DNA from 4 places in the Erwinia sp. 009765445 genome. Region 1 is predicted to be linked to each of the others. Evidence: predicted binding sites of a transcription regulator. Region 1 holds the regulator's gene; each other region holds the start of a gene.
The links. The regulator LexA, encoded in region 1, represses DNA repair genes until DNA is damaged. The targets are predictions, from matches to a motif close to TNCTGTATGTACATACAGNA.
Positions count from the first base shown of each region.

Region 1 (5,086 bases):
GAAAAAATCCTGTCGCAGGCTGAGGCGCTCTGTCAGCAGCGCAATGTCCGGCTTACGCCGCAGCGTCTGGAAGTGCTGCGTCTGATGAGCCAGCACCATGGTGCCATCAGCGCCTATGACCTGCTTGACCTGCTGCGGGCCACTGAGCCACAGGCAAAACCGCCAACTATTTACCGTGCGCTGGATTTCCTGCTCGAACAGGGTTTTGTGCATCGTGTCGAGTCAACCAACAGCTATGTGGTCTGCCACCATTTCGAAGAGCCTTCGCACACGTCGGCGATGTTAATCTGCGATCGCTGTGGTGCCGTGGCGGAAAAGCATGCTGATGGCGTTGAAAAAATCTTAAAATCGCTGGCCCTGTCTTCAGGCTTTGCCCTGACCAATAGCGTTATCGAAGCGCATGGATTGTGTCGCGAGTGTGTGGAAGTGGAAGCCTGTACACATCAGGATGCGTGCCAGCATGACCATACCGTCAACACGAAAAAGCGCGGGCGTTAAACATAAATAGAGTGACTGATTGACTCTGGAGAGGAATTTTCGGGGGGAAATAAGGACTGGAAAGGTAAGTGGCACTTTCCGTGTGCCAGAGTAGGAGCATCGTCCTGAAACACTTACTTCATATCAGAGAACAGGTCAGAAGCGGTGGTTATTTTGGCTTTCCCAGTCGCTGACTTCTTTCTCAGCCTGGTCTTTCGCATAGCCATAACGCTCCTGAATTTTACCAACAAGCTGATCTCGTTTGCCTTCAGCGACGGTCATATCGTCATCAGTCAGCTTGCCCCATTTTTCTTTCACTTTACCTTTTAACTGCTTCCAGTTACCGCCGGCTTCGTCTTTATTCATCTTGTCACTCCTCGACCTTAGGTGCTAACAGTTTTAGTGGAATCGTCTCAGCAAAAGCTACAACAGCAATATAAGTCGCTACTTAACAGCTGAACTCACAGATAATAATAGTATATAATGGAGGTTTTGCCTGTCATGGCGAATTTCTGGCCCGAAAAAGGAACAGAAAAGAGATAAGAGATAGCGAAAAGTCAGGGAGATCATGAACTAACGAAGCGGCAAACTTAAGTAACTAAATATGTCAATCAGCGAACCAGCTGCTGTTCTGCCAGTGGCGTCGCCAGATAAACCAGAGGGTCACGCCACGCAACAGCAGGAACACCGTCACAGCCAGCCACAAGCCATGATTGCCCAGCAATGGCACGGTAAACAGCGTCAGCCCGTAGCCCAGTGCTGCAATCACCATGCCGTTGCGCATCTCGCTGGCACGAGTGGCACCAATGAACATCCCATCCAGCAGATAACACCACACGCCGCAGACAGGCAGAACTATCTGCCAGAACAGGTAAGCGTCCGCCTGCTGCCGCAGTTCAGGCAGTGAGGTGAGTAACTCAATAATACAGGGCCCGGAAAAGGCATAGAACAGCGAAAACAGCAGCGCAACCACCCCGGCTTGTCGGCACGCTGCGCGCCAAATCGACAGTAGCTTGCTGCCATCCCGCGCTCCGTATGCTTCACCCGAGCAGGCTTCCACCGCGTAGGCAAAGCCATCCAGCGCATAGGCAGTAAAGGTCAGGAACATCATCAGAACGGCATTCACCGCCACCACCTCAGCGCCAAGGCGTGCGCCAAAGATGGTCAACGAAACAAAGCACAACTGCAGCAGCAGCGAGCGCAGCATAATATCGCGGTTCAGACGCAGCAGCCTGGCAATGTTCCCCTGCCACGCCGTTTTCAGCATCGCCAGGGAAATGCCACGCAGCTTCATCACCCGCCAGACCATCAACAGCCCGATAATCAGCGTGACATATTCGGCAATGGCGGTGGCCGCAGCGGCACCTTCAACGCCCCACTTCAGACCGATCACCAGCCACAGGTCCAGCACGATATTCACCAGGTTGCCGACCACCAGCAGGATCACCGGGGCCCGGGCGTACTGCACGCCAAGCAGCCAGCCCAGCAACACCAGATTTGCCAGCGTGGCCGGGGCACTCAGCCAGCGAATATTCATAAACAACGCGGCCTGATGTAACACCGCAGGGTCGCCACCGACTATCGACAGCGCAAGATGGTTCAGAGGGGATTTCAGCAGGATAAAGGCCAGCCCGGCCAGCAGCGCAATCAGCAGGGGCTGCATCAGGGCCCTTGCCAGCGCGGGTTTGTCGCCTGCGCCAAAGGCCTGTGCGGTCAGCCCGGTGGTACTCATGCGCAGAAACAGCAGCAGCATAAACAGAAAGCTGGTTGCGGTGGTCCCCACCGCCACGCCGCCAAGATAGCTGGGGCTGTCGAGATGACCAATGACGGCGGTATCGACCAGCCCCAACAGCGGAACGCTGACGTTCGACAGGATCATCGGCAGCGCGAGCCGCCAGAGGTGTTTATCTGAAGAGGTCAGAAATCGCACGATAAATAGGGATTACAACCAGTTACCGTTGCGGATCACACCCACAGCCAATCCTTCAATCGACAGCGTCTGCTGACGAAGATCGACCACAATCGGCTGGAATTCGCTGTTTTCTGGCAGCAGCTGCACCACATTGCCCTGCTTCTTCAGGCGCTTCACGGTCACTTCATCATCAATACGTGCCACCACAACCTGGCCATTACGCACGTCCTGGGTTTTATGCACGGCCAGCAGGTCACCATCCATAATGCCGATATCTTTCATCGACATACCGCTGACGCGCAGCAGGAAATCCGCACTGGGTTTGAACAGGCCAGGGTCAACCTGATAGTGGCCTTCGATATGCTGCTCGGCCAGCAGCGGCTCACCGGCGGCGACGCGGCCAATCAGCGGCAGGCCTTCCACTTCTTCTATCATCAGACGGATTCCGCGTGATGCGCCGGAAACGATCTCAATCACCCCTTTACGCGCCAGTGCTTTAAGGTGTTCTTCAGCCGCATTGGGGGAACGGAAGCCAAGCTGCGTAGCGATTTCCGCCCGCGTTGGCGGCATGCCGGTCTGGTTAATATGGTCGCGTATCAGCTCATAAACCTGTTGCTGCCTTGCCGTTAATGCTTTCATCCCGCCCCCTGGTTGTTTATACAGTCGACTGTGAGTATATACAGGTATTTACGCGATGAAAACCTAAACATGGAGAAAAAACACTGAACCCGTCAGATTGAGCAAACCTTAGCCCAGATGCGCAAACAGGAGCGTTATCCAGGTAAATAGCGCCAGCAAAATAGCCAGCAGCACGGCGGCGGACCCCATATCCTTCGCCCGGCCAGATAAAGGATGAAAATCGCTGCCGATACGATCGACTACCGCTTCAATCGCGCTGTTGATGATCTCAATGATGATCACCAGCACCACAGAGCCAATCAGCAGCACGCGCGTGATCGCATCCACATCCAGCCAACAGGCCACCACAATCGCGACAATCACCGCAATCGCTTCCTGGCGGAAGGCCGCTTCGTTGTGCCAGGCGGCACGCAGGCCTTTCCATGAGTAGCCTGCGGCTTTTATGATTCGGGTCAATCCGGTGACGTTATTTGCCATAATGAGGGAACCCTTTGTGATCTTTAACGTCAATGTGTGAGTGGCGCACATTTTGCAACACCACAGATCTCGCAAGCGCTTTCTGGTATGCTTGCCGCGCTTTGCTAACAAGAGGCTTCATGTTGTCTATGTCAGGTTGGCGTAATTTATATTATAACTTATTGAATTTACCGGTTAAACTCCTGGTAAAAAGTAAAGCGATTCCTGCCGAGCCGGTCGCTGAGCTGGGGCTCGATACATCGCGCCCTATTATGTATGTGCTGCCGTACGATTCAAAGGCCGATCTTCTGGCGCTGCGAGAACAGTGTCGCAAACAGGATCTCCCCGATCCTCTCGATCCGCTGGAAATTGACGGTACCGTACTGCCACGCCATGTATTTATCCATGATGGCCCCCGCGTGTTCCCCTATTTCATGCCGAACGTGGAATCAGTAAAGCTGTTTCACGAGTATCTGGATCTGCACCGCAGTAACCCGCTGCTTGATGTGCAAATGGTGCCGGTATCGGTGATGTTTGGCCGCGCACCAGGCCGTGAAGTGCAGGGCGACGATCAGCCTCATCTGCGGGTGCTGAACGGTGTGCAGAAGTTCTTCGCCGTACTGTGGCTGGGCCGCGACAGCTTCGTGCGTTTTTCGCCGATTGTTTCGCTGCGCCGCATGGCTACTGAACACGGTACGGACAAAACCATTGCCCAGAAGCTGGCAAGAGTGGCCAGAATGCACTTTGCCCGCCAGCGTCTGGCCGCAATTGGCCCTCGTCTGCCGGTGCGTCAGGATCTGTTCAATAAGCTGCTGCAGTCCAAAGCTATCGCCAAGGCGGTAGAAGATGAGGCGCGCAGCAAGAAAATTTCCCATGAAAAAGCTCAGCAGAACGCCGTCGAGCTGATGGAAGAGATTGCCGCAGACTTCTCCTATGAAGCGATCCGCCTGACCGACCGCGTGATGGGCTGGACGTGGAGCAAGCTGTATCAGGGGATTAATGTGAATGGCGGCGAGCGCGTGCGTCAGCTGGCACAGGACGGCCATGAAATCGTCTACGTGCCCTGCCACCGCAGCCACATGGACTATCTGCTTCTCTCCTACGTGCTTTATCACCAGGGGCTGGTGCCGCCGCATATCGCCGCCGGTATCAACCTGAACTTCTGGCCAGCAGGCCCGATTTTCCGCCGTCTGGGCGCGTTCTTTATCCGTCGTACCTTTAAGGGCAACAAGCTCTATTCCACCGTGTTCCGTGAATACCTGGGTGAGTTGTTTACCCGTGGCTATTCGGTGGAATACTTTGTGGAAGGCGGCCGCTCCCGTACCGGTCGTTTGCTGGATCCGAAAACCGGCACGCTGTCAATGACCATCCAGGCTATGCTCCGTGGCGGCAACCGTCCTATCACGCTGGTGCCGATCTATATCGGTTACGAGCACGTGATGGAGGTGGGAACTTACGCCAAAGAGCTGCGCGGTGCGACTAAAGAGAAAGAAGGCTTTATGCAGATGGTCAACGGGTTGCGCAAGCTGCGTAACCTGGGCCAGGGCTACGTTAACTTTGGTGAACCGCTGCCGCTGGTTAACTACCTGAACAAGCACGTGC
Region 1 is NZ_JBYUWC010000025.1:36,610-41,695, reverse strand. Features, by position in the region: gene zur (zinc uptake transcriptional repressor Zur) at 1-498, shown strand, start outside; gene AC3Y5R_RS21860 (CsbD family protein) at 634-843, opposite strand; gene dinF (MATE family efflux transporter DinF) at 1,085-2,407, opposite strand; gene lexA (transcriptional repressor LexA) at 2,420-3,028, opposite strand; gene AC3Y5R_RS21845 (diacylglycerol kinase) at 3,137-3,505, opposite strand; gene plsB (glycerol-3-phosphate 1-O-acyltransferase PlsB) at 3,634-5,086, shown strand, end outside.

Region 2 (5,086 bases), on a different contig from region 1:
CGGATCCCGTACTGACGGCGTGACAGAAAGTCCTCTGCCAGCGCCATAGTCTGGTTGTCCGGGCTGATGCCCATGCCACCCAGCGTGTAAAACTCGCTGTGTGCCGCTCGCTGATTGCCGTCCAGCAGCAGGTCCCACTGTTCCGGCGTGGCGGTGTTCTCCGGCTGTCTGGTGTAGATGGCATACTCATTGCCCTCGTCATAGCGGCGCTGGTAGCGGTAACCATTTTTAACGTAAGGGACGGAGTGGTCGCGCTGCGGGATACGGTCAATGATTTCTTTCAGCACACGATCCTGCAGCGATTTCTGCAACTTCATCACTTCTTTGCCGTAATCGTTCTCCGCATGCAGATAGCCAAGCACCGCAGGATCTTCACGTTGATCGTCCCGCAGCCAGTAGTAATTATCTGTCCGGGTTTCTCCGTGGAGGGTCATCTCATAAGGAATTTTTTTGGCGACTGGTGGTTTAATCATGCTGCATCCCCGTTGAATAAGTCTTATCGGATAAGGGTGGCAGCTGTCACAGGGATTGCCAAGCGCTAAACGGAGGGACAGGTAAAAATAATGTCATAAAACAGGTTGTTGGGGGGCATTAAGCCCCCTTTCCGCCTCAGGCAGGCAGTTTTTGCTTTTCAGCCTGAATATCCCGGGCCATGCTGTCCCGGACATCCTGTGGGATTTTCAGCTCATCGCCCAGAGCCTGCAGATAGCTGCGCTCCATAAAATGGTCAACATCGACGACCAGATTACTGAGGAAATAGACTTCCAGCGCCTCTTCTTCATTTCTTACGTCGTGCGCCAGCATTTTTGGATCCAGCGGCATCTCAATGGCAGACTGCAGCAACCTTTCCCCATCACTACCCAGTCCTGACTGATGGATATGCTGATCAATAGCCTGTCGTTCACTGCTGTCGATATGACCATCACTCTTGGCTGCAAAAACGAGTGCCTGGATCAGGCGCTCAGCCCGGCGATCAACCGGTGACTGTTGCTTACCGTACTGCGGCTCCTCACTGTGTGATTCGCTCACTCGCTGCTTGTATTTATTCCAGAGCAACGCACCTGCGGCTGCACTGCCGCCGATAATTAATGCGTTTTTGCCATATTTACTCAGCAGTTTACGGGAGGATTTGCTGGCAATCAGCAGTCCGGCAAGGCCGCCCAGCGCCCCCGGAGCCAGCATTTTACTCAGTCCTTCGCTTCCCTGCTGTCCCGGCTTACTGTTTCCCAGAACAGATTGTATTTGCTGCAGCCAGTTCATCACTCTTCCTTCTCATAAATGAAAACATCAGCATAGAGTGGCATACGTCAAGTACCGTCAAGGCCTGCAAAGCCTCGAAAACCCCCTTACGTTTTGCCGATCCGGCAAGCCTGAGTGCCGGGCTATACTGTTGAGGACACCGGTTAACTTTTTCGCGGTAACAAAAGGTCAGACCGGGCAGGAGTAAGGGCAGCCAGACCCTGACCGGCAGTGCAATGTTGCAAGGTTTTAAAAGGGGAAAATCATGCGATTCAGCAACAATCCACTGTTTATCAATACGGTTCTGCTTGGCGGAACGCCGGAGGAGAAAATTGAGGCCGCAGCAACGGCAGGCTTCAGTCAGGTTGAACTCTGGCGACAGGACGTTGAGGCCGCGACCGGCAATACGGCCGATCTCTCCAACCTGCTGAAAGGGCACAATCTGGCGCTGACAGATTATCAGGTTCTGCTGGATTTTGACGGTGCGCCGGATGAGATGCGGCAGAGCAAGCATGATGAAGCTTTGCAGATGCTGGACACGGCCGTCTCGCTTGGCGCAACCACTGTTCTGACACCAGCTTCCACTCAGCAGAATTGTATTGCCGAACGAGAAGAGGAGGATATTCGCTGGCTGGCGCGTGAAGCGGGTAAACGGGGGCTGCGGATTGCCTTTGAAGCCATGGCATGGAGCACACACATTAACAATACCGCCGCAGCATGGAAACTTATCCAGCAGGTTAATGAACCCAATTTGGGTCTGGTGGTGGATGCCTTCCACATTTTCGTTCGCAGTCGCACCGTGGCGGATCTGGCAGGTATTCCAATGGATAAAATCTTCCTTGTACAGCTTTCCGATCTGGTTGTTCTGCCCGCTCAGGGTGAACTGGTGGATACAGCGCGCCACAAAAGGTTGTTACCCGGTCAGGGTAGCTTTCCGCTGTATACGCTGCTGGATTATCTGGAGTCAGAGGGTTACAGCGGGCCGCTGGGGCTTGAAGTCTTTAACGACGATTTTAACCAGCAGAATCCTGCAGATGTGGCAAGGGAAGCAATGCATGCCCTGAAGCGCTGTTGCACAAGGCTGACAGCCCCGCAAACTTACTGAGCTTCACAAAGAACGCCCGGCTAAATTTGCCGGGCAGTTGCGACGATAAATTTAAGCCGCTTTGCTGGCGCGTGAAGGCCTGGCGGCTTTTTTAACAATTTCAGCTACTTCCACCTCACCAGCATCATCTGATTCTTCAGACTCAGCCAGTTCTTCGTGGTGCTCAGCCAGAGGTGCAGATTCACTCTCTTCAGAAACCACATCGCTGCCTTCCGGCAGCTTGCTGGTGCGCAGGATGTGCTGAACGGCATCCTTGTTTTCGGCGAGGAACATGCCCAGCGCTTCACGCTGCTCTTCTTCTATGGTCAGCGGAGCAACGCTCAGCCAGTCGGAGAACACTTCCGCCATGTCGAGCATTTTGTCGTAAGCATCGGCTTCTTTCTTACTGGCGAATGTCATCTTTTCCTCACCTTTTCTGACGACAACATATTTGATTTCAACAGCCATAGTGCACACCTCAGTTAACTGTATTTTTATACAGTATAGCAGCGATGAAATTTTGGCTCAAGTCCGTAAAGCAGATGTATGCGCAATCGTTTTCGTTTATACTGCGCGCGTTTTTTTCATCCAATCAGGTAGAGATTATGACAACTCTTGGAACTGCGCTACGCCCTGCTGCCACTCGTGTAATGCTGCTGGGTTCAGGTGAACTGGGCAAAGAAGTCGCGCTGGAGTGCCAGCGTCTGGGCGTGGAGGTGATCGCCGTGGATCGCTATGCCGATGCTCCCGCCATGCACGTTGCTCACCGCAGCCATGTCATTAATATGCTGGATGGTGAAGCACTGAAGGCTCTGGTGGCACTGGAACGCCCTGATTTTATCGTGCCGGAAATCGAAGCCATCGCAACCGATATGCTGATTGAGCTGGAAAAAAAGGGTCAGCATGTTGTCCCAACCGCGCGCGCTGCCCGCCTGACCATGAACCGTGAAGGCATTCGTCGCCTGGCTGCGGAGGAGCTGGCTCTGCCCACTTCAACGTACCGCTTTGCCGACAGCGAAGAGGCTTTTCGCCAGGCTGCGCAGGAAATTGGCTTCCCGTGCATCGTTAAGCCGGTAATGAGTTCGTCCGGAAAAGGACAGAGTTTTATCCGCGAAGCTTCACAGCTGGATGTGGCCTGGGATTACGCTCAGCAGGGTGGCCGAGCCGGTGCCGGTCGCGTGATCGTTGAAGGTGTGGTTAAATTTGATTTTGAAATCACCCTGCTGACCATCAGTGCGGTGGATGGCATTCATTTTTGCGCGCCGATTGGTCATCGTCAGGAGGATGGCGACTACCGTGAATCCTGGCAGCCGCAGCAGATGAGCGCCCTCGCCCTGCAGCGTGCGGAAGAAATTGCCCAAAAAGTGGTACTGGCACTGGGCGGTCATGGTCTGTTTGGTGTTGAGCTGTTTGTCTGCGGCGATGAAGTGGTGTTCAGTGAAGTCTCCCCTCGCCCACACGATACCGGCATGGTCACGCTGATCTCTCAGGATCTGTCGGAGTTCGCACTGCATGTTCGCGCCTTCCTCGGCCTGCCTGTTGGCGGCATCCGTCAGTACGGCCCGGCGGCTTCTGCAGTGATCCTGCCAGAGCTGGACAGTGACAACGTGCAGTTTGCACAGTTGGGTAATGTGCTGGGTGCGGGTCTGCAGGTTCGTCTGTTTGGCAAGCCGGAGATCCGTGGTAAACGCCGTATGGGTGTGGCGCTGGCGACGGGCCACGACATTGACGACGCCGTGGAACGCGCAGTTAGCTGCGCGGCTGGCGTTAAGGTCAGCGGTTGAGTTAACTCTCGTCGTACCTACAAAAAAGGATGGCTTTTGCCATCCTTTTTTTTTCCGGAACCGGCTTCATCGCTGCCGGTATCTCAGCCGCAGCGAACAGAATCTCAGCGCGCGCCGGCCACGGCCTCTTTCGCCAACTGGGTGATACGGTCGTAGTCACCCGCTTCCAGCGCACCCGCCGGAACCAGCCAGGATCCGCCGATACAGAGCACGCTTTTCAGCGCCAGATAGTCGCGGTAGTTAGCCGGAGAAATACCACCCGTCGGGCAAAAACGCACCTGCGGGAACGGGCCGCCAATCGCCTGCAACGCTTTCACGCCACCATTCGCTTCTGCCGGGAAGAATTTAAACTCACGCAGGCCGTAGTCCAGCCCGGTCATCAGCTCTGAAACCGTGCTGATCCCCGGGATTAACGGAACAGGCCCCGCAACTGCTGCCTTCAGCAGTGATTCGGTAATACCAGGGCTGATAACGAACTGCGCTCCCGCATCAGTCACTTCTTTTAGTTGCTCTACGTTGAGTACCGTACCGGCCCCCACAATCGCTTCCGGCACTTCTTTGATCATCGCTTTAAGGGCATCCATGGCACAAGGCGTGCGCAGCGTCACTTCCAGTACCTTAACGCCACCCGCCACCAGCGCTTTCGCCATCGGCACCGCATGTTCCAGTCTGTTTACCACGATGACCGGCACAACCGGGCCAGTTGTCAGGATCTGTTCTGCGCTTGTTTTCCAGTTACTCATCGACCTGCTTCTCCTGTCTGACCAGCCTGATTCCCGTGGATACATGGCTGGCAAAAAGCGACGCCCAGGGCGTCCGGAAAGTGATTTCGTCCTCTACCATACAGGATAGTCACCGTCTTCGTCCATGCGCTTCCTCTGTTTTTGAAACCGCGGTTCATTTTTTTCTTTTTGTCGTTCAGGCATAAAAAAACCCGCCTGAGCGGGTTTATTCAGCCAGCGTGATTATTCAAACTCAT
Region 2 is NZ_JBYUWC010000001.1:204,665-209,750, forward strand. Features, by position in the region: gene AC3Y5R_RS00915 (prolyl oligopeptidase family serine peptidase) at 1-470, opposite strand, end outside; gene AC3Y5R_RS00920 (tellurite resistance TerB family protein) at 610-1,263, opposite strand; gene AC3Y5R_RS00925 (sugar phosphate isomerase/epimerase family protein) at 1,505-2,344, shown strand; gene AC3Y5R_RS00930 (YebG family protein) at 2,396-2,791, opposite strand; gene purT (formate-dependent phosphoribosylglycinamide formyltransferase) at 2,929-4,107, shown strand; gene AC3Y5R_RS00940 (bifunctional 4-hydroxy-2-oxoglutarate aldolase/2-dehydro-3-deoxy-phosphogluconate aldolase) at 4,212-4,850, opposite strand; gene zwf (glucose-6-phosphate dehydrogenase) at 5,073-5,086, opposite strand, start outside.
Region 2: AC3Y5R_RS00930 (YebG family protein) is a predicted target of LexA. The motif match lies at 2,808-2,827, and genes of this name have one in related genera.

Region 3 (5,086 bases), on a different contig from region 1:
GCCTGCTGCCAGTTCAGCGTGGAAACCGGTGCCCGTCAGGGCGCAGAACATCTGCTGTCACTGGGGCATCGCGACATCGCCCTGCTCAACGGGCCTGCGCATTCAGTGGCGGCCAGAGCCCGCTACCAGGTCTGGCTGAGCGTTTTGCAGGAGCATCAGCTTCAGCCACACAGCGTACTGACCGGAGACTGGAGTGCGCAGTCAGGTTATCAGGCTATTATTTCTCTTGCCGGTCGCCCTCTGCCCGGTGCTTTACTGGTCGCCAACGACCAGATGGCGCTGGGCGCGCTACGGGCCCTGAATCAGGCGGGTCTGCGCATTCCCGGTGATATATCGGTGGTGGGTTATGACGATACGGCCGAAAGCGCCTGGTACCAGCCTCCTCTCACTACCGTCAGGCAGGATATGCAGCAGTTGGGAAAATGCAGCGTCGACTGGCTGGTAAACAGGCTGGAGGGAGAAGCCCCTTCTGAGCCGCTGTCGCCCTTCGCGACCCGGCTGGTGGTACGTGACACAACCGCGCCACCGGACAGCGACCGGGTTGGGATAAAAGACCTTGCCGGAGAGTTGCGACGACTGGCGCACCTGCTGGAAGGACAACAGAAATGACAAAGGGCGATCGATGATCGCCCTTTTTTATGCTTAACCGTCTGGTTTACTGAGGTTTTGGTTCGCCCATCGCCTTCAGTTTTTTCGACAGGTCACGACGCTCTTTCGACAGATCGGCATTTTTGATGATGTAGTCATCAACACGATCCTCGTAGTCACTGCGCATGCTGCCGATAATTTCCTGAATCGCTTCGATGCTCATGCCCGGCTTGATATATTCGCTCAGGTTATCCAGCAGCAGGACACGTTTCTGGTTATCACGAATCTTCTTCTCATTGTCGTGAATCTCGCGCTGCAGCTTGTTCTTGCGGCGGAACATCCGCACGAACTCCAGCACGTCCTGAAATGATTGCTTTGCATTTTCCATGGAGACACCTTTCATTTAGGCCTGTTCGCACAGGCGTCATTATCGTCGCTGTCAGCTTAGCGGCATGCCGCGGCCGATGGCAATGTAGAGTCGGACTGTCAGTATCTTACCGCGAAGCATCTTTGCCCGCAGTAAGTTGTTGCAAATCGCTTATTTACGCAGCACCAGCCGCATCAGATCGGACAGCCTCTCCAGCTGCCCGGCCAGTTCCAGATTCAGCCAGACGTAGCCATGGATCGGCGTCTCCACCAGCTCATCACTGTTCGATTCTTTGATCAGCTGGCGCAGCTCGCGGCTGATATCAGCCAGCTCTGCGCTGTTGGCCGCGATCTTCTCGGTGCTGCCTTCCACTATCGCCGTGGAGAGCGCACGCAAGGTGTTTTCCGTCATTTGCTGAGTGCGCCGCAGCGTCGGGGCATTGAGCATAATCAGGTGGCTCTCGCGGGAGGCCCACCAGGCATTCATCAACAGCTCCAGCGTGCAGACCATATTGCGATTAAGCGTCTGGATGCCTTCAAATACGGAACGCGGAGTGCGCGTCTCTTTGCTGGAAGGTTCAATCAGCGAACGCATCTTCACCACTCTGGTCAGCAGTTGCTGCATCGGACGACCCAGCCGCGGCTTCTCTACCAGATTAGGAGAGAAACCGGCATGATAAATTTTGGCCGTTTCCAGCAGCGAATCCGACAATTTTATCCGCCAGTGAGTATAGGCCTTTTGCGGATAGATACTGGTAAACAGCAGCGCCAGAATCGAACCGAGGATCACATCCCCTCCCCGCCAGAGCGCGGTGGTCATATCTCCCGGAGGTGCACCGCAAATCACCGCCAGCGTAATGCCAATCAGCAGCGCCATATATGGGTGTTTACCCAGCGTGAGGAAACCGCACAGAAACATCACCACCGTGCACCAGGCCAGCATCACCGGCATGGAGATCAATTCCAGCTTCAGCGCAATTAGCCCCGAGACCGAGCCACCAATCGTCCCACCAATCCTCTGCACTGCGCGGGGCAGCACATTTCCCCAGGAGGAGATGGGCCCCATCACCACCACCAGGGTGATCAGCGGCCAGGTCCCTTCCGGTATCGCCATCAGGCGCACCAGTAAAAAGGTCAGCACAAACGCCAGCGCAATCCGGATGCCATGGACCGTACGGTAATTGCGATAGAGGGTGAATTCGAAGGCCGATAGCGGCTTGTCGGGACGCAAGACTTTCTCCTGAGGATTTTAATCGCGTCGATCATACCCGATAAAAATCCCGGAAGATTGATTCTGTACTATTTTTTCTGCAGGAATTTTCCTGAAAAAGATAAGTAACAACGATAATTAACAATATACAAACAACAAGATTACACAACCCGGTCACCGGTGGCCTTACTCGACCTTTGTCACCGGCATATACAGCTCAATCTCCCACTTGCCGCTTTCCGAGCCGTCATTGAGATAGTGATCGAAGCACGGGCCTTCCGCTACGCTGTAGCCACTTGAAGGCAGCCATTGATCAAAAAAGGCGAGCCAGGGTTTGCCAAAATCGCCGTCGCTGACGTGGACCAGCGTCATGGCATAGGTGCCTCCAGGGATCTCGCTCAGCACCACGCCGTCAGCCTCATCCGGCAGCTCAAAGTCAGCGGGCACGCCAATCACCGTCTCTATCTCCAGTTGCTCAGGAGGCACTTCACGCGGATTCCCGTGATAAACGGCCATCCACGGCCCTATCAGCTGATGCTTTGAGGTCCAGGCGACCAGTTTACTAAACCCTTCAGGGGCTGTGTTTTCCCATGGACCGATCAGGTGATAGCCAGCTATCTGACAGGTCGAACGCTGCTGAATATTAACTTTCATTTTCGCCCTCCGTTTAAATAACTGGTTAAACATACAGCGGTAATCGGAGATATTCGAGAGATTTATTTTGGAGGGTTTTGAATTGCGAGACAGGCCGCAAAAGTACAGGCGATCCATCCCTGGATCGCCTGTAACTTAAATTACAGCTTCTGCTTGATGTAATCTTCAATACGGGTAATCACACCCGCTTCTTTCACTTCATTCAGCGTCACCAGCGGATAAGAAGCCAGCTGCTTATCGCCATCGACCAGCTGAATTGTTCCTACCTGCTCATGCAACTTCAGCGGAGCCTGCAGATCTTTGCGATCGATAACGTATTTCGCTTTAATCTTTTGCACCTGATCGCGCGGCAGTGCCAGATAGACATCGGAATCACTGCCGACTGAAACCTGATGCGGGTTACCGTACCAGACGTTTTCATGCCCAATCTCTTTACCGGCATGGAACAGCTGGATGGTATCGAAATTGTTCTGACCCCAGGTCAGCAACTTACGCGCCTGTTCTTCACGGCCTTTAGAGCTTTTGCCGCCCATCACTACCGCAATCAGACGACGCTGGCCGTCAACGCTGGAGGCAATAATGTTAAAGCCAGCCGTTTCGGTATGACCGGTCTTCAGGCCATCGACGTGCAGAGTTTTATCCCATAACAAACCGTTACGATTCTGCTGGGTGATGCCGTTCCACGTCAGCGATTTCTCGCTGTACATCTGATAGAAATCCGGCTCACCATAAATAATAGCGCGGGACAGCTTTGCCAGGTCACCTGCGGTGGTGTACTGCCCCGGTGCATCCAGACCGTGCACCGTTTCAAAATGGGTATTGGTCAGCCCCAACTTCTGCACATATTGATTCATCTGATCGACGAAAGCTGACTGGCTGCCAGCGACATAATCCGCCAGAGCCACACAGGCATCATTACCAGAATCAATGATTACCCCACGGCTTAAATCGCGCACGGAAACTTTTTCCCCTGGCTTCAGGAACATCAGCGAAGAGCCTTTGAATACCGGATTGCCCGCGGCCCAGGCGTCTTTGCCCACGGTGACCATATCATCACGGGTGATGCGCTTGCTGTCGATGGCGCGGTCAACCACATAACCGGTCATCAATTTAGTCAGGCTGGCCGGATTTCGACGCTCGTCGGCATTGCCCTTTGTCAGGATCTGGCCCGTGGTGGCATCCATCAATACCCAGGAAGCAGCATCAATGGCAGGAGAAGTGAGGGGAAATGCTATTGGATTTTCATCTGCGTGTGCCACTACGGCAAAAGCCAGAACCAAACTCATACTTGCAAGCTGACGCTTCTTCAACGGGGAACCCTCAATAATAATCTTGTGATAAAAAAACCAGCTTGTTGTACGGGATTCCCGGCCAGAGTGTGTTAATAAATTGCAAGAAAATATTAATTTTCAGCCGATTAGCACAGACGCCCCCTCAACTTAACCTTTTGGTTTGTTTGATACCATGCATTAACAATGCATTAAGGAAAATCTGATAAGTTTTACTTTAGGAACATAACACATTGTTTGTTATCACAAGTCTTTTACCCTCCTCCTTCAAAATACTGACTGAACAGGGGTAAAATATGTCTTCATCAAGGGGTTGGTCTACTGAACTGGAGGGGTTGCGAGGCATCGCATCACTCTGGGTACTGGTGGGCCACATCAGCTTGCTGATTCATTGCCATATCACGCTGATTTCGTCACCGGGTATCGGTGTTGATCTCTTTATTCTCCTTTCTGGCTACCTGATGGCGAAAAACTATAAAGAGCGCCAGCAGAAAGAACCCTGGCAGCATGCCAGTACCATCAGGAAATTCTGGATACGCCGATTTTTCCGCATCGCCCCTCTCTACTATCTGCTCCTGATCGTCGCACTGGTTTACGGCCCGTGGTTCGGTGAAATGCGTGACACTCTCGCTCATTTTTACTCTGGCACAGCGACAGAAAGCTCTCGTTATACCGATCGGTCACTGGCAAACATCCTGACTCACTTCAGTTTCCTGTTTGGTTTGCTGCCCGCTTACGGTTTTAACACGGTACTGCCAGACTGGAGTATAGGTTTGGAGATGCAGTTCTATCTCCTGTTCCCGTTCATCATGCTGGTAACGATGCGCTTTGGTTATGCAGCATCGCTGATCGGCATTATGGTGCTGTGCTGCGTGGGACGCTTCGTGCTGGCGGATTATTATGAAGCGTTTGAAATGCCATCGATGATCCTGATAAAGCTGAATATCTTTATTTCCGGTATGTTGCTTGCCGAAGCGGT
Region 3 is NZ_JBYUWC010000018.1:68,096-73,181, reverse strand. Features, by position in the region: gene AC3Y5R_RS18830 (LacI family DNA-binding transcriptional regulator) at 1-609, shown strand, start outside; gene AC3Y5R_RS18825 (DUF496 family protein) at 656-976, opposite strand; gene AC3Y5R_RS18820 (FUSC family protein) at 1,127-2,185, opposite strand; gene sbmC (DNA gyrase inhibitor SbmC) at 2,351-2,818, opposite strand; gene dacD (serine-type D-Ala-D-Ala carboxypeptidase DacD) at 2,959-4,128, opposite strand; gene AC3Y5R_RS18805 (acyltransferase family protein) at 4,404-5,086, shown strand, end outside.
Region 3: sbmC (DNA gyrase inhibitor SbmC) is a predicted target of LexA. The motif match lies at 2,838-2,857, and genes of this name have one in related genera.

Region 4 (5,086 bases), on a different contig from region 1:
ACGCCCATCTGGTCACCCATCACTTCGTCCAGCGTCTGATTAGTGTGCAGCACAATGTTGCCGTTGCGCACTTTTTCCATCAGCCGGTCAATAAGGATTTTTTCAGCACGGAAGCTGCCACGGCGGTGGATCAGGTGCACTTCCGCAGCAATATTAGCCAGATACAGGGCTTCTTCCACAGCCGTATTACCGCCGCCAATAACGGCAACTTTCTGGTTACGATAGAAGAAGCCATCACAAGTGGCACAGGCAGACACGCCTCGCCCTTTATACTCTTCTTCTGATGGCAGGCCCAGATAACGGGCTGAAGCGCCAGTCGCGATAATTAACGCATCGGCAGTATATTCGCCGCTGTCACCAGTCAGGCGGAAAGGACGATTCTGCAGATCAACAGTGTGAATATGGTCGAAAATGATCTCGGTGTTGAATTTCTCAGCATGTTCCTGCATGCGTTCCATCAACAGCGGGCCGGTCAGATCATGCGGGTCGCCCGGCCAGTTTTCCACTTCAGTTGTGGTGGTCAACTGACCGCCTTTCTCCAGCCCGGTAATCAGAACCGGGTTCAAATTCGCACGGGCGGCGTAAACGGCGGCGGTATAGCCTGCTGGGCCTGAACCCAGGATAAGTAATTTACTGTGTTTGGCGGTGCTCATAAGACCCTCAATTGTTGACTGGCAACCCAGGTTCGATTGTAGGGAATTTAGCGGGGCAAAAAAAGCATTCTGCAATTTTGTTAACAATGGCTGTAAAAGGTTTAACCAATTCACCGTTGAACCAGTAGAGGGAGGTGTGCGCCATAATGGAGCAGGCTTTGACTTATGGCGGTGCATTCCGGCCCGAATAGTCATTTAAAAACAGTCACGCAGCGATACTTCTGGCATGTTGTACTGATTTTAGTTGTTTTGCTTTGACAATCGGCTGCGCTTTTGCGAAAACAGTGTAGGAAGCAAAGGGTTTTTCGGCGCGCAAAACAGGTTTTCATCCCAACATTTGCGCTTCTCGCCAGATAAATCCGGTCTGTCATTGGTCATGACGCATGGTGTGGACAGACAACATGCGTCATACGGATGGGCGTTTTGAATCGCAGCAGGCTCCAGACTTCACTTAGAACAACCCTGTGACAATGAACTCGTTCAGGGTATGGCAGGTAAAGGGAAGGCATTAAGAGAGACAATAATAATGGTAGACAATAAAAAACGGCCCGGTAAAGATCTCGACAGAATCGATCGTAACATCCTTAATGAACTGCAGAAGGATGGGCGTATCTCTAACGTCGAGCTTTCCAAGCGTGTAGGTTTATCACCGACACCATGCCTTGAGCGTGTTCGTCGTCTTGAAAGGCAGGGTTTTATCCTTGGCTATACCGCCCAGCTTAATCCGCACTATCTGGATGCTTCGCTGCTGGTATTCGTTGAGATTACTCTGAATCGTGGTGCACCTGATGTGTTTGAGCAATTTAACGCCGCAGTGCAAAAACTTGAGGAAACTCAAGAGTGTCATCTTGTTTCAGGGGATTTCGACTATCTGTTGAAAACCCGTGTACCAGATATGTCTGCCTATCGTAAATTGCTGGGTGAAACCCTGCTGCGCCTGCCGGGCGTGAACGATACGCGCACCTATGTGGTCATGGAAGAAGTGAAGCAAAGTAACCGCCTGGTCATTAAAACGCGGTAACACAGGGCAGGTGCAAAACCTGGAAGATTTCGGTACACTCCTGTGAATTCATACAGGTTCAGCGTCGGGCTTGCCCGGCGCTGTTGCCTTCATAGTTTACAGGCACCTGGAGATACGCTTGAGCCAGGAATACACAGAAGATAAAGAAGTTTCGCTACAACCGCTGAGCAGTGGACGTCGTCTGCTGGAAGCGTTGCTGATTATTGTTGCTCTTTTCGCCGTTTATTTGATGGCGGCACTGGTGAGCTTCAATCCTTCCGATCCCAGCTGGTCGCAGACCGCCTGGCACGAACCTATCCACAATCTGGGCGGCGGCGTCGGCGCATGGCTTGCGGATACGCTGTTTTTCATTTTTGGCGTGATGGCTTATGCCATTCCTCCGGTCATTTTAGGCCTGTGCTGGATCACCTTCCGTCAACGTAATTCTCAGGATTACATTGACTATTTTGCCGTAGCGCTGCGCCTGATTGGCGTGCTGGCGCTGGTGGTGACATCCTGCGGGCTGGCCGCGCTGAATGCTGATGATATCTGGTATTTTGCTTCGGGCGGCGTGATAGGCAGCCTGCTGAGCAATGCCATGGCTCCGTGGTTCAGTGGGGCAGGTGGCACATTAACGCTGCTGTTTATCTGGGCTGCGGGCGTCACTCTTTACACCGGCTGGTCCTGGCTGACCATCGCCGAGAAAATCGGTGGTGTGGTGATGGGCGTGCTGACCTTTGCCAGCAACCGTTCTCGTAATGATGAACGCTGGCAGGAAGAAGATGATGAAGAGGAGCTGCGCGAAGAGTCATCGGCACCGGTGCTGAGACAGAGCGCCCACGCGGGTGATGACGATGTGCTGCTGGCTGCACCGAAGAAAAGGGTGGAAGAGCAGGAAGAATACGATGAAGATGAAGAAAACGCTCCGCTGCTGAGTAAAACTGCTGTCGCAGCTACAACCGCTTCAGTTGATGCTGTTGCCTCTGCTGCGGTTCCTGAGGCTACGGCTGCTCCGGTAATTCCAGTTGCTCCTGAGGCAGCGGTTTCTGCGGCAGTGGTGCAACCTGCGCCGCTTTCCTCTCCGCCTCCCGCGGTCTCTCAGCCTGCTCATGTCGCTTCTTCTGCTTCCGCTGCACCGACACCTCCACCGGAACTTTACCGGTTCGAGATCCCTGACGAGACACCTGCGCCGTCCGTCCCGCTGGACGAGGAAGATGACGGGCCGCGGATGGGGAACTGGCGTGATGCCTCATCGTCACCTTTTGATTTTTCTGCCCAGACGGTCTCTCAGCCTTCTGACGTGGCAAGGGGAATGGGGGATGCAGTTAAAGTGGCTGCGGCTGCTTCAGCGGTTGCGCCATTTATGCCGGGCTTTACTGCCACCAGCGAAGCGGGTAATCCTCAGGTGAAACAGGGGATTGGTCCGGAACTGCCGCGTCCTAACCCGGTCAAGCTTCCTACACGGCGTGAACTCGCGTCGTACGGCATCAAACTGCCTTCGCAGCGTATGGCGGAAGAGAAGGCAAAAGAAGAAGAACTGCGCCAGCAGAGTGCTGACATTCAGCCAGCGGGTGGCGTTGCAGAAGACGATGACGCACTTGAACAGGCGCAGCTGCGTGAGGCCTTTATGGCCCAGCAGCAGGCGCGTTACGGCGAAGAATTTGCTGAAGATGATGAAGAGGCGCTGCAACAGGCAGCGTTGGCTCGTCAGTTCGCAGAGCAGCAGACTCAGCGTTATGGGCAGGAAGAGGTGCAGAACGAAATCCCGACTTTCCGCCTGGACACTGCGGGAGCCTTTGATTTCTCTCCGATGGATGATCTGGTGGACGAGGGTCCAAGTGAGCCGCTGTTCACTCTGTCAGCCGCGCCTGAGGTTGAAGCTCCGGCAGAGCAGCCGCAGTGGCAGCAGCACAGCCAGGCACCTCAGCAGGCCCCTGTTCAGCAGTCTGTTGCACCTGCGTGGCAAACGCCTCCGGCTCAGCAACAGCCAGATGCACCTGCGTGCCATGCTCAGCAACAACCAGCAGCGGCATCCTGGCAGACGTCTCCGGCTCAGCAGCAGCCACCCGCTGCTACTGTGCCCTCGCAGCCGGAAGCGCCAGCTCAGCCTGCGGCTGACAGCCTGTTCCATCCATTCCTGGTTCGCCATGAGCAGCCGATGGAAAAACCGACCACGCCGTTGCCAACACTGGATCTGCTGAGTGCTCCTCCTGTTGAAGCTGAGCCGGTGGATATGTTTGCTCTGGAGCAGACAGCCCGTCTGGTGGAAGCTCGCCTGGGCGACTATCGGGTGAAAGCGGAAGTGGTTGGCATCTCTCCAGGGCCGGTGATCACCCGTTTCGAGCTGGATCTGGCTCCTGGCGTTAAAGCAGCGCGTATTTCCAATTTGTCCCGGGATCTTGCCCGTTCGCTTTCCGCAGTCGCGGTTCGCGTGGTGGAAGTTATTCCGGGCAAGCCTTACGTCGGCCTGGAACTGCCTAACAAGCATCGTCAGACGGTTTACATGCGTGAAGTGCTGGAGTGCGACAAGTTCCGTGACAACCCGTCACCGCTGGCGGTGGTGCTGGGCAAAGACATTGCCGGTCAGCCAGTAGTGGCCGATCTGGCGAAGATGCCGCACCTGCTGGTTGCCGGTACTACCGGTTCCGGTAAGTCGGTCGGCGTGAACGCGATGATCATCAGCATGCTGTATAAAGCCACACCGGAAGAAGTGCGCTTTATCATGATCGACCCGAAAATGCTTGAGCTGTCGGTTTACGAAGGCATCCCTCACCTGCTGACGGAAGTGGTTACCGATATGAAAGATGCGGCCAATGCGCTGCGCTGGAGCGTTGGTGAAATGGAGCGCCGCTACAAGCTGATGTCGGCGCTTGGTGTGCGTAACCTGGCGGGTTACAACGAGAAGGTCGCGCAGGCTGAGTCGATGGGCCGCCCAATTCCGGATCCTTTCTGGAAACCGGGTGACAGCATGGACACCACGCCGCCGGTTCTGGAAAAACTGCCGTACATCGTGGTGCTGGTGGATGAATTTGCCGACCTTATGATGGCGGTAGGCAAGAAAGTGGAAGAGCTGATTGCCCGCCTGGCTCAGAAAGCGCGTGCGGCAGGTATTCACCTCGTTCTGGCGACCCAGCGTCCTTCGGTAGATGTGATCACCGGCCTGATTAAGGCCAACATCCCTACCCGAATTGCCTTTACCGTATCAAGCAAGATCGACTCGCGTACCATCCTCGATCAGGGGGGGGCAGAGTCTCTGCTGGGGATGGGGGACATGTTGTATATGCCGCCTAACTCCTCAATGCCGGTGCGTGTGCATGGTGCATTTGTTCGCGACGAGGAAGTGCATGCAGTGGTACAGGACTGGAAGGCCCGTGGCCGTCCGCAGTACATTGAAAGCATTACCGCTGGTGAAGAGAGTGAAGGTGGTGGTCTG
Region 4 is NZ_JBYUWC010000005.1:155,459-160,544, forward strand. Features, by position in the region: gene trxB (thioredoxin-disulfide reductase) at 1-653, opposite strand, end outside; gene lrp (leucine-responsive transcriptional regulator Lrp) at 1,180-1,674, shown strand; gene AC3Y5R_RS06795 (DNA translocase FtsK 4TM domain-containing protein) at 1,793-5,086, shown strand, end outside.
Region 4: AC3Y5R_RS06795 (DNA translocase FtsK 4TM domain-containing protein) is a predicted target of LexA. The motif match lies at 1,713-1,732, and genes of this name have one in related genera.